2 linked regions of the Phenylobacterium zucineum HLK1 genome follow. The main gene of each other region encodes a partner of the protein of the gene in region 2 in a complex. Links are inferred from orthologs where the notes say so. Each region holds a gene or a part of one and is shown on either strand. Other genes may lie near its edges.

Region 1 (5,405 bases), 160 kb from region 2 along the record:
GTCCTTGCCCAGCACCGCCGAGATCAGGCTGCGCATGGTGGCGGAGTCGTCGACGACCAGCACCCGTATCATCGGGCCGCTCCCTTCAGACGGTAGATGGTCACGCCCTCGCTCTGGAGGCGGCCGGCGGCCTCGCCGACCAGCCGTTCCGAGTGGCCGAGGTAGAGCCGCGCGCCGGGCGCCATCAGCGGTACGAACCGGCTGAAGACCCGGGCCTGGGTGGCCTCCTCGAAGTAGATCACCACGTTGCGGCAGAAGATCGCCTGATAGGTCCGGCGCATCGGCCAGTCGCCCATCAGGTTCAGCTCGTTGAAGGTCACCAGCCGGCGCAGGGGGTCGGCCACGACCCAGCGGTCGCCCTGCTGGCGGAACCAGCGGCTGCGCAGGTCGCCGGGGATCTGCAGCATGCTGGAGGAGCCGTAGGCGCCTTCCCGGGCCCGGGCCAGGACATGGGTGTCGATGTCAGTGGCCAGGACGCGCACGTCCAGCTCCGCCGCCTCGGGCAGCAGCGAGAGGATGGTGAGTGCGATGGAGTAGGGCTCCTCGCCGCTGGAGCAGCCGGCCGACCAGATCCGCACCTGTCCGCCCCGCTTGGCCTCCTGCAGCAGCGGCGGCAGGACCACGGTCTTCAGGTGTTCGAAGTGGTGCGGCTCGCGGAAGAAGCGGGTGACGTTGGTGGTCAGGGCCGCGATCATCTGCTGGCGCTCGTCGGCGCCGCCGGCGCCGGCGACCAGCGCGCAATAGTCCCGGAAGCTCTCCAGCCCCAGGCTGCGCAGCCGCTTGGCCAGCCGCGAGTAGACCAGCGTGGCCTTGGACTCCGACAGCGCGATCCCCGCCTCGTCGTGCAGGATGGCGGCGATGCGCTGGAAGTCCTCGGCCTGGAACACGAATTCCCCGTCGACCAGGCGCCCGCCGTTCTTGGCGGAGGTCGCGGGCGGCGCTGTCGTCACGCGGCGCACTCCAGGTCATCCGTCGGCAGCAGGCCGGTGAGCGAGATGAAGCTCACCATGCGCCCGTCGATCGCCAGCAGGCCGCGGACCGAGGCCCGCGCCAGGTCCGAGCCCACCTCGGGCGTCGGCTGGATCATGTCGTCGGTGATGGTGAGGATGTCGGAGACCGCGTCCACGAGCAGGCCCATCACCTGCTTCTCCACCTGGGCGACGATGATCACGTGCCGGGCGGTGGGATCGGCCGCCCCCAGGCCCAGGCGCGCGCCCAGGTCCAGGATCGGCAGCACGGCGCCGCGAAGGTTGATCACGCCGCGCACGAAGGGCGGCGCTTCGGGGATGGCGGTGGCGGGGGTCCAGCCGCGGATCTCGCGGACGTCCATGATGTCCACGCAGAATTCCTGCGCCCCGATGCGGAACGAGATCAGTTCGCGGCGGGCGCCGGCGATGTTGGCGACGTCGGTCATGATGGGGGTCATCCTGCCTGGAGGAGCCGAGTCGTGTCGGCGTTGCGGGAAGCTGCGACGAGGGTGTCCACGTCGAGGATGAGGGCGACGCGGCCGTCGCCCAGGATGGTGGCCGCGGCGATGCCCGGCACGCGGCGGTAGTTCGCCTCCAGGCTCTTGATGACGACCTGGCGCTGGCCCTGGATGGCCTCGACCAGCAGCACCGAGCGGGCGCCGCCCTCGCCCTCGATCAGCAGGGCCACGCCCTGGTCGGCCTCGATCTGCTGGGGCCGGTAGCGGAGGGCCGAGCCCACGTCCACGAGCGGCACGTAGGCGCCGCGGATCGAGATCACCCGGCCGCCGCCCGTCGTCGGGTGCACGTCGCCGCGCCGCGGCTGCAGCGTCTCGACGATGGCGCTCAGCGGCACGACCAGGGTCTGGCCGCCGGCCGAGACCACCATCCCGTCGAGCACGGCCAGGGTCAGCGGCAGGCTGAGGATGAAGGTGGAGCCTTCGCCCGGGCGGGAAGTGATCGAGATGCGCCCGCCCAGCTCCTGGATCGAGCGCTTCACCACGTCCATCCCGACGCCGCGGCCCGAGATGTCGGAGACCGAGTCGGCCGTCGAGAAGCCTGGCATGAAGATCAGGTTGTCGACCTCTTCGTCGGTGAGCTGGGCGTCCGGAGCGATCAGGCCCTTTTCGATGGCGATCGCCTTCACCCGCGCGCGGTTGATGCCGGCGCCATCGTCGGCGACCTCGATCACGATGCGGCCCGAGCGGTGCAGGGCCGACAGGCGCACCACGCCCTCGGCGGGCTTGCCGGCCGCCGCGCGGGCCTCGGGCTTCTCCAGCCCGTGGTCGATGGCGTTGCGGATCATGTGGGTGAGCGGATCGGTCAGGCGCTCGATGACGGTCTTGTCGACCTCGGTGCCCTCGCCTTCCATCACCAGCCGGACCTGCTTGCCGGTGGCGCTGGCCACCTCGCGGACGAGACGCGGCATCCGCTGGAAGACGGACTTCACCGGCTGGGCCCGGATGGCCATCACGCTGTCCTGGATCTCGCGGGTGAGCTGCTCCAGCTCGTCCAAAGCCACGGCCACGTTGGTGTCGCGGATCAGGCCCGCCTCGCTGACGCGCTGGGCCATCATCGCCTGGTTGATCACCAGCTCGCCGACAAGGTCGATGAGCCGGTCCACCCGCTCCAGGTCCACGCGAATGGTGGGGCTGGCGGCGTTGGCCGGGCCCGCCGGCTTGGCCTGGGCGCCCTTCGCCTCGGCCGGCCGGGCGGGCTCCGCCGGGGCGGTCTCCGGCGCAGCGTCCTTCGGAGCCTCGGCGGCCTCGGGCGCGGGCGGCGCGCCGACCTCGGCTTCGACGGCCTCCTGGGCCTTGCTGATCAGCGCGGCGATGTCGAGCTCGGGGTCCGGGGCCGGCGCGCCGTCGGGATCCGGCTCCGGCGCCTCGCCGTCGGTTCCGGCCGTGACCGTCACCTCGCAGTCGCTCTCGACGAACTCGAACACCTCCATGACCTCGTCCCGGGCGGCGGATCCGCGCAGGCGCACGGTCCAGGCCAGGTAGGCGCCTTCGGGGTCGAGGTGCGGCAGCAGCGGCAGGTCGCTCTGGTCGAGCTCGACCTCCACCTCGCCCAGCCGCGCGAGCTCGCGCAGCAGCAGGACGGTGTCGTTGGCCTTCTTGTAGAGTTCGGCGCGCGGCTTGAAGCGCACGGTCCAGCCCGAGGGCTCGGCCGCCGCAGCCGGCGCGGGCGCCTCGGCGGGCAGCGCGATCTGGACCGGCTGGAAGTCGAAGTCGCCCATGCCGTCGTCGTCGTCCGCGGCCCCCACGTCGGCGCCCGTGAACGCCGACAGCTCGGCGGCCACCGCGTCGCAGTGGGCCGGGTCGACCTCGCCGCCATCGCGGGCGGCGCGCACTAGGTCGGTGAGCACGTCGGCGGCGCGCAGCAGGGCGGCCACGATCTCGGGTCCCGCCGCCAGGCGGCCGGCGCGCAGCTCGTCCAGGGTGGTCTCGAACACGTGGGCGAAGCGGACTAGGTCGTCGAGACCGAACGCCCCGGCTCCGCCCTTCACCGAGTGCACCGCGCGGAAGACCGCGTTGACGGTCTCCTCGCCGCCGTCCCCGTCCTGCATGGCGAGCAGGCCGGTCTCCAGCTCGGCGAGCTGTTCCTCGCACTCCTGGAAGAACGTGGCGCGGATTTCCTGCATGGGGTCCATGGACGCGTCCCTCGGCTCTAGGCGGCCACGCGCCGGATCGCCGCGACCAGCTTGTCGGGGCTGAACGGCTTCACGATCCAGCCGCTGGCGCCGGCCTCGCGGGCCCGCAGCTTCTTCTCGGGCGAGGATTCGGTGGACAGCACGAGGATCGGGATCGCCCGGTGCACCGGGCTCGCCCGCACGCCGGCGATGAAGCCGTAGCCGTCCAGTCGCGGCATGTTGATGTCGGTGACGATGACGTCGGGGGCGCCCTCGCGCAGCACCTCCAGCCCGTGCTCGCCGTCCTCGGCCTGGAGGACGTTGAAGCCGGCGTCGGTCAGGGCCATCCGCAGCATGTCGCGCATGGTCCGGGAGTCGTCCACGGTCAGGATCGTCTTGCTCATCGGCTGAGCTCCGGAATGGGGAAGGTCTGTTCGGCGGGCGCGCCGAGGAGCTCGAGCGCGGCCACCATCTCGGCCGACGGCTCGCTGAGGCCGAAGCCCAGGCCGTCCGCCTCCCAGGTCGCGCGGGCCGAGAGCAGCACCTGCAGGCACTGGGCGCCCAGCCGCTGGACGGCCGAGCCGTCCAGCGTCACCGGCCGGCCCCGCAGTCCGGTCAGCTCGTCGGCGAGCGGCGCGGCGGCGTTGAGATCCAGCACGGGCGGCAGCCGCAGGGCGGCCGGCGCATTGTCGTCGTCACCGGCCATGGCCTAGAACTCCTCCCAGTTGTCGGCCTCGGCGAGAGGCTGCGGCTTCAGGGCGGCGCCGCCGCCGCGGGCGTGGGTGGAGACGGTCTTCATCGCGGTCCGCGGCGCAGGCGCGCGGGGCGTCGCGGCCGGCGACTGCACGGCGGCCTCGCCGACGCTGAACCGGCCGATCAGCCGCGCCAGCTCCTCGGCCTCGCTGGAGAGGCTGTGGCTGGCGGCGGTCGATTGCTCGACCATCGCCGCGTTCTGCTGGGTGAGCTGGTCCATCTGGTTGACGGCCGTGTTCACCTGGTTGAGGCCGGTGGCCTGCTCCTGGGCTGAGGCGGCGATCTCCGAGACCACGTTGTTGATGTCGGCGACCTGGGCGACGATCCGGTTCAGGGCCTCGCCCGCCTCGCCGACCAGGCTGACGCCCGAGCCGACCTGCTGGGTGGAGGCCGAGATCAGGGTCTTGATCTCCTTGGCCGCGTCGGCCGAGCGCTGGGCCAGGGCCCGAACCTCGGAGGCGACGACCGCGAAGCCCTTGCCGGCGTCGCCGGCGCGGGCGGCTTCCACCCCCGCGTTCAGGGCCAGCAGGTTCGTCTGGAAGGCGATCTCGTCGATCACGCCGATGATCTGGCTGATCTGCTGGGCCGACTTCTCGATCTCGCTCATCGCCGCGACGGCCTGGCGGACGATCTCGCCCGACTGCTCGCCGTCGGATTTGGCGGTCGAGACCACGTCGCGGGCATGGTGGGCCCCTTCGGCGGTCTTGCGGACCGTGGCGGTGATCTCATCCAGCGCCGCGGCCGTCTCTTCCAGGCTCGCGGCCTGCTGCTCGGTGCGCTTGGACAGGTCGTCGGCCGCCTGGCTGATCTCGCCCGAGCCCGAGCGCAGGCCCTGGGTCGCGGCGGTGATGACCTTCATGGTCTCCTGCAGCTGGTCCATGGCGCCGTTGAAGTCGGTCTTCAGCTGCTCGGCCTTGGGCGCGAAAGCAGCGGTGATCCGGTAGGTCAGGTCCCCCGACGCGAGCCTGGAGAGGCCCTCGGCGAGCGAGGAGATGGCGACCGCGTCGGCGGCGGCCTCCTCGGCCTTCTGGCGCTCGCGCTCGGCGCGTTCGGCC
Region 2 (5,168 bases):
CTGGACCGCGGCGAGCGCGAGGCGCTGCTGGCGCGCTTCCCGGCGAGGTACGCGCGGGCGGTGGCCGACCACGTGACCCTGGCCTTCGAGCCGACGGAGCCCGCGCTGCCGACCGAAACGTCCGGCGAGATCGTCGGCGAGGCCGACGACGGCCGGGGCGTGCAGGCGATGGTGGTGCGCATCGCCGGGACCACCGACCGGCCCGACGGCTCGACCTATCACATCACCTGGTCGCTGGCGGACGGCCGGCGGGCGGTCGAGAGCAACGACGTGATCCGGCAGCACGGCTGGCGGCCGCTGGACGCCCCGGTCAGGGTCAGGCTGGAGCCGCGGCTGTTCCGGCCCTGAGCGCTTGGCAGCAGCTCCGTATGCTGAGTGCTAACAATTTGAATTAGCGGAACTTTCACCAGAATCACGCATATCCTCGTGGTGCGCACGGCGATGCGCCGGCGCTCGGATCCACAGTGACGAGGTCGCGTGATGCAAGCGTCGCCCGAATTCCGGAAGCAGCTCGAAGGCTATGGGCTGACCACGGCGGAGATCCTCTACCGGCTGCCCGACCATCCGGCCCTGCTGCAGAGCTACATTTGGCAGGACTACGACGTCTTCCCGGAATTCCCGGTGCTGAAGAAGTTCCTGGGCTTCTGGGAGACCAGCCTGGAGGGCCCGCTGTTCAAGGTGACGGTCGGCCACCAGAAGCTGATCCGGCCGGCCGAGCTCAAGGCCATCGGCGCCGAGTTCCGGCTGCACTAGGCGGCCCGGGGCGGTCTACTCGACCACGCCCACCGCCTCGCGCATGCCCCGCAGGCGCATCAGGATCACCTCGTTCTCGGGCGTCATCCCGCCGCCCGAGGCGTTGACCAGGGCCAGCGCGTCGAGATGCAGGCGCAGGGCGTCGGTGTGCCAGACGCCGCTGGAGATCAGGTTGTCGACCATGGCGCTGATCCCCCGCGCCACCTCGCCCACGGCCTCGAGGCCCGCCGCGCCGGCCACCTCGGCGACGTTCATCGCCGTCTCGCCCAGGGTCCGGCACTCGGCGAAGAGCACGTCCTCGCTCTGCTCGGCGAAGGCGCGGATCTCCTCCAGCTTCTCGGCGACGTAGGTCCGGATCGCGTCCCCCAGCGCCTCGACGCGGCTCTCGGCGTCGGCGATCAGCTCGGCCGCCGTCGGCGCCTGGATCGCCTCGAGGATCTTCGCCAGCCGGTTCTCGGGCGTGAAGATGCGGGCCACGGTCATCGGCGGCTCCTAGCCAAAAAGCGAATCGACCTCGTCCTGGGACATGGCCCGTTCAGGGTTGGCGGTCAGCGCGATCGCGTCCGACCGCCGCTCGGCGACGTCGCCCGGGAGGGGCTGGTTCTTGAACCGGCGGTCGGGTCCGCAATAGGACTGGGTGGTGACGAACTGGCGCGAGTTGCGGGCCAGCCATTCGATGCGGCTGAGCAGCACGCCGGGCGCGATCGGCTTCTTGACCACGAAGTTCGCGCCGGCGTCGCGGGCGGTGGTCACCTTCTCGACCGGCGTGTGGCCGCTGACCACCACGATCGGGGCCGTGAAGTTCGGCGCCTCGCGCTGGCTGCGGATGTGCCGGGCCAGCGAGATCCCGTCCTCCTCAGGCATCTCCCCGTCGATGATGATCAGGTCGTAGGCGACCGCGGCGACCGTCTCGCGCGCCTCCTCGGCCGAACGGCAGGTGGCGATCCGCCCCACCCGGAAGCCCACGAGCACCTGGCTCATCAGCTCCAGCGACTGGGGATTGTCGTCCACCAGCAGGACCTTGGCCTTCCGCAGATCCAGGCGAGTCGACGACGACAGCATCCTCATTCATCCGCCTGCGGGGGTCCGGTCCTTAGGGCTTGTCGAAATCCATCAGGGCGTCGGCCGCGGCCTGGTCCAGCCCCTCGCCCGCCAGGGCCGGGCCGTTCAACAGGGGGTCGCCTTCCGACCGGCCGAGGGCGACATCGCCGATCATCGCGTCCAGCTTGGCGAGCCGCTGGCCCGTCAGGTCCTGGAAGGCGCAGGCCTCGAGGATGGCGCAGAGCATCCGCTCCAGGCCGTCGAGCGCCGAGGCGTCGCCGTCGCGCGCCGCCTGCACGTCCTTCAGACCCTTCTCGGCGGCGGCCAGCATGGCGTCGGCGGCCTCCTCGATCTCGCGGCGGACGTTGGCGATGATCGCGCGCGCCTCGGCCTCCGCCATGTCAGAGCTCCCCGAAGACGGTCGTGAGCTTCTGCTTCAACACCGCGAGGTTGAAGGGCTTGATGATGTAGTTGTTCACGCCGGCCTGGCGGGCGGCGATGACGTTCTCGGTCTTGGCCTCGGCCGTGACCATCACGAACGGCACGTCCTTCGTCCGCGGCTCGGCGCGGACGGCCTTCAGCAGGTCGTAGCCGGTCATGGGCTGCATGTTCCAGTCCGACAGGATCAGCCCGTAGTCCTTGTGCTTGATCTTCTCGAGCGCGGTCGGGCCGTCGGTGGCGTCGTCGACGTTCCGGAAGCCGAGCTGCTCCAGCAGGCCGCGCATGATCCGGATCATCGTCTTGTAGTCGTCGACCACCAGCACGTTCATCGATTTGTCGACCGCCATCCGCGTCCCTCGCTGTGAGCCGTCGCCACTGGGGCGCCTGTCCTGCAAACGAGTCTCGCAAAGTGACTAATAAACGGTAACATTACTTATAAGTGTGGGTCGCACCCGTCCCGTTTCAGTTATCAAATTGCACCTGAAGAGCATTTGTCAGCTCTACAGGCGCATCATCAGCCTCGCAATCGATGAACTAGACCGATGGTGCTCGCGCGCTTCCACGTGAAATCGGTACGCGTCCCGCGCGATATCTTCATTTCACCGCCACTTTTACTTCCGGATTAGGCTTCCGTTAACCGCTTCAGCCTCGCTTTGGGACACCGGGAAGGCTGTGATTCCAGCGGGGGCGGCTTTGGACGATCTGGTGAGCGACTTCATCGCGGAGACCCGGGAGGGCCTCGAAGCGCTGGACAGCGAACTCGTGCGCTTCGAGCAGCAGCCCGACGACCCCGAGACCCTGAGCGGCATCTTCCGGCTCATCCACACCATCAAGGGCACGTGCGGGTTCCTGGGCCTGATGCGCCTGCAGACGGTCGCGCATGCGGCCGAGAACGTGCTCGGCGGCTTCCGGGACGGCGTCGTGCCGGTGACGCCGACCGCCGTCTCCGCGGTTCTCGACACGGTGGACCTGATCCGCTCGCTGGTGGATGCGCTCGCGTCCACGGGCGCCGAGCCGGAAGGCGACGACAGCGCCCTCATCGGCCGCCTGGAGGCGGTCATGGAGACCGCCGCAGGGGATGAACCGGCCGCCGCCGCGCCGACGGCCGAGGCGCCGCAGCCGGCGGCGAAGGACGCCCGCAGCCTGATCGAACAGCTGGGCGGCGACGCGACGCTGGACGCCGCGGCCGAGATGTCGCTGGCCCGCCTGCGGGACGACGCGCGGCTGGGCGGCCTGTTCGCCCGCGCCGACACGGACCGGCTGCTGGCCGCGGTTCGCGACGGCCTCTGCGGGATCGCCCGCAAGGGCGAGGCGAGCGACGCCCTGGCCCGGGCGCTGGCCCAGGTCGCCGACGGCGCCGTGGACGCTGGAGCGGTGGGCGCCGTGTTCGACGTGGCCGCCGCGGCGCTGGCCGACCTCGAGGTGGACGCCGCCGCCATCGCGGCCCTGCGGAGCCTCGCCTGCCCGCCCCCGGAACCCCGGGCCGAAGCGGACCCGGAACCGGCGCTGGCCGAGGCCGAACCCGAAGCCTCGTCCGCGCCCGACCCGGAGCCCGCGCTGGAGGCCAGCCCCGCGCCGGTGGCTGCGACCGCGCCGGCGGCCCGCTCCGCGCCCCCCGCCGCCGGCGGCGAGGCCGCCGGCCCCGCCCAGACGATCCGGGTCAGCGTCGATGCGCTGGAACACCTGATGACCGTGGTCAGCGAGCTGGTGCTGATCCGCAACCAGCTCATCCAGACCCTGCGCCTGGAGCCCGAAAGCCCCTTCGCCGCCCCGCTCAATCGCCTGAACCAGGTGACCAGCGAGCTGCAGGAAGGGGTGATGACCACCCGCATGCAGCCGATCAGCGGCGCCTGGGCCAAGCTGCCGCGCCTGGTCCGCGACCTCGCCCAGGACCTCGGCAAGAGCATCGACCTCGTCATGCTGGGCCAGGAGACCGAGCTGGATCGCCAGGTGCTGGAGCTGATCAAGGATCCGCTCACCCACATGATCCGCAACGCCGCCGACCACGGGCTGGAGACGCCCGCCGAGCGGCGCGCGGCCGGCAAGCCCGAGACCGGACGCATCACCCTGCAGGCGCGGCACGAAGGCGGCGCCATCGTGATCGAGGTGGCCGACGACGGCCGCGGGCTCTCGGCCGAGAAGATCCGCGCCAAGGCGCTCGCCTCGGGCCTGATCACGCCGACCCAGGCCGAGCAGATGTCGGACGCCGACGCGCGCCAGCTGATCTTCCTGCCCGGCTTCTCGACCGCCTCGCAGGTGACCGCCGTCTCCGGACGCGGCGTCGGCATGGACGTGGTGCGCACGAACATCGAGAAGATCGGCGGCGCCATCGAAGTGGGCGCGACCGACGGCGGCGGGACCCGGTTCACCATCCGCATTCCGCTGACGCTGACGATCGTCTCGGCCCTGATCGTGGAGTGCTGCGGCGAGCGGTTCGCCATGCCGCAGTCCGCCGTCGTCGAGCTGGTCAGCGCCTCGGGCGCCTCGGGCCACGCCATCGAGTACATCGACGGGAGCGCGGTGCTGCGCCTGCGCGACCGGCTGCTGCCGCTGGTCTCGCTGCAGAGCCTGCTGGGCCTGGAGCCCGTGGGCGAACCGTCGAACGAGACCTGCATCCTGGTGGCCCGGGTGGGCGCCTTCACCTTCGGCGTGATCGTCGACCGGGTGTTCGACACCGAGGAGATCGTGGTCAAGCCCGTGGCCACGGTGCTGCGCCACCTGAAGCTCTATTCCGGCGCCACCATCCTGGGCGACGGGTCGGTGATCCTGATCCTCGACCCCAAGGGCATCTCGCTGGAGGCCGGCGCCGGCCAGACCGGCTCCCTGGCCCAGGACGACGCCGACGCCCTCGGCGGCGCGGGCTCGACGTCCCGCGAGGCGCTGCTGGTCTTCCGGGCCGCCAACGAGACGCTGAAGGCCGCCCGGCTGGCCAC

The links. The genes of interacting proteins can lie anywhere in the genome.
Region 1: the proteins of PHZ_RS17905 (region 2) and PHZ_RS18700 are in contact, whole or in part, in a solved structure (PDB 1A0O), measured with the Escherichia coli proteins. The link is inferred for Phenylobacterium zucineum HLK1 from one-to-one orthologs.

Annotation. Positions count from the first base shown.
Region 1 is NC_011144.1:3,822,997-3,828,401, forward strand. Bases 1,021-4,008 are described here. They hold PHZ_RS18700 (chemotaxis protein CheA), read right to left. Parts: upstream 3,619-4,008; coding sequence 1,423-3,618; downstream 1,021-1,422. Other genes in these bases: PHZ_RS18695 (chemotaxis protein CheW), read right to left, coding at 1,021-1,414; PHZ_RS18705 (response regulator), read right to left, coding at 3,636-4,001; PHZ_RS18710 (STAS domain-containing protein), read right to left, coding at 3,998-4,008. Outside these bases: PHZ_RS18685 (protein-glutamate methylesterase/protein-glutamine glutaminase), read right to left, coding at 1-72; PHZ_RS18690 (CheR family methyltransferase), read right to left, coding at 69-959; more of PHZ_RS18695, read right to left, coding at 947-1,020; more of PHZ_RS18710, read right to left, coding at 4,009-4,303; PHZ_RS18715 (methyl-accepting chemotaxis protein), read right to left, coding at 4,307-5,405. UniProt on the Escherichia coli protein: Involved in the transmission of sensory signals from the chemoreceptors to the flagellar motors. CheA is autophosphorylated; it can transfer its phosphate group to either CheB or CheY.
Region 2 is NC_011144.1:3,660,279-3,665,446, forward strand. The notes cover bases 890-3,640. They hold PHZ_RS17905 (response regulator), read right to left. Parts: upstream 2,583-3,640; coding sequence 2,196-2,582; downstream 890-2,195. Other genes in these bases: PHZ_RS17890 (hypothetical protein), read right to left, coding at 890-1,236; PHZ_RS17895 (response regulator), read right to left, coding at 1,246-1,821; PHZ_RS17900 (hypothetical protein), read right to left, coding at 1,847-2,194; PHZ_RS17910 (chemotaxis protein CheW), read left to right, coding at 2,941-3,640. In the rest of the region: PHZ_RS17880 (hypothetical protein), read left to right, coding at 1-348; PHZ_RS17885 (usg protein), read left to right, coding at 481-753; more of PHZ_RS17890, read right to left, coding at 769-889; more of PHZ_RS17910, read left to right, coding at 3,641-5,168. UniProt on the Escherichia coli protein: Involved in the transmission of sensory signals from the chemoreceptors to the flagellar motors.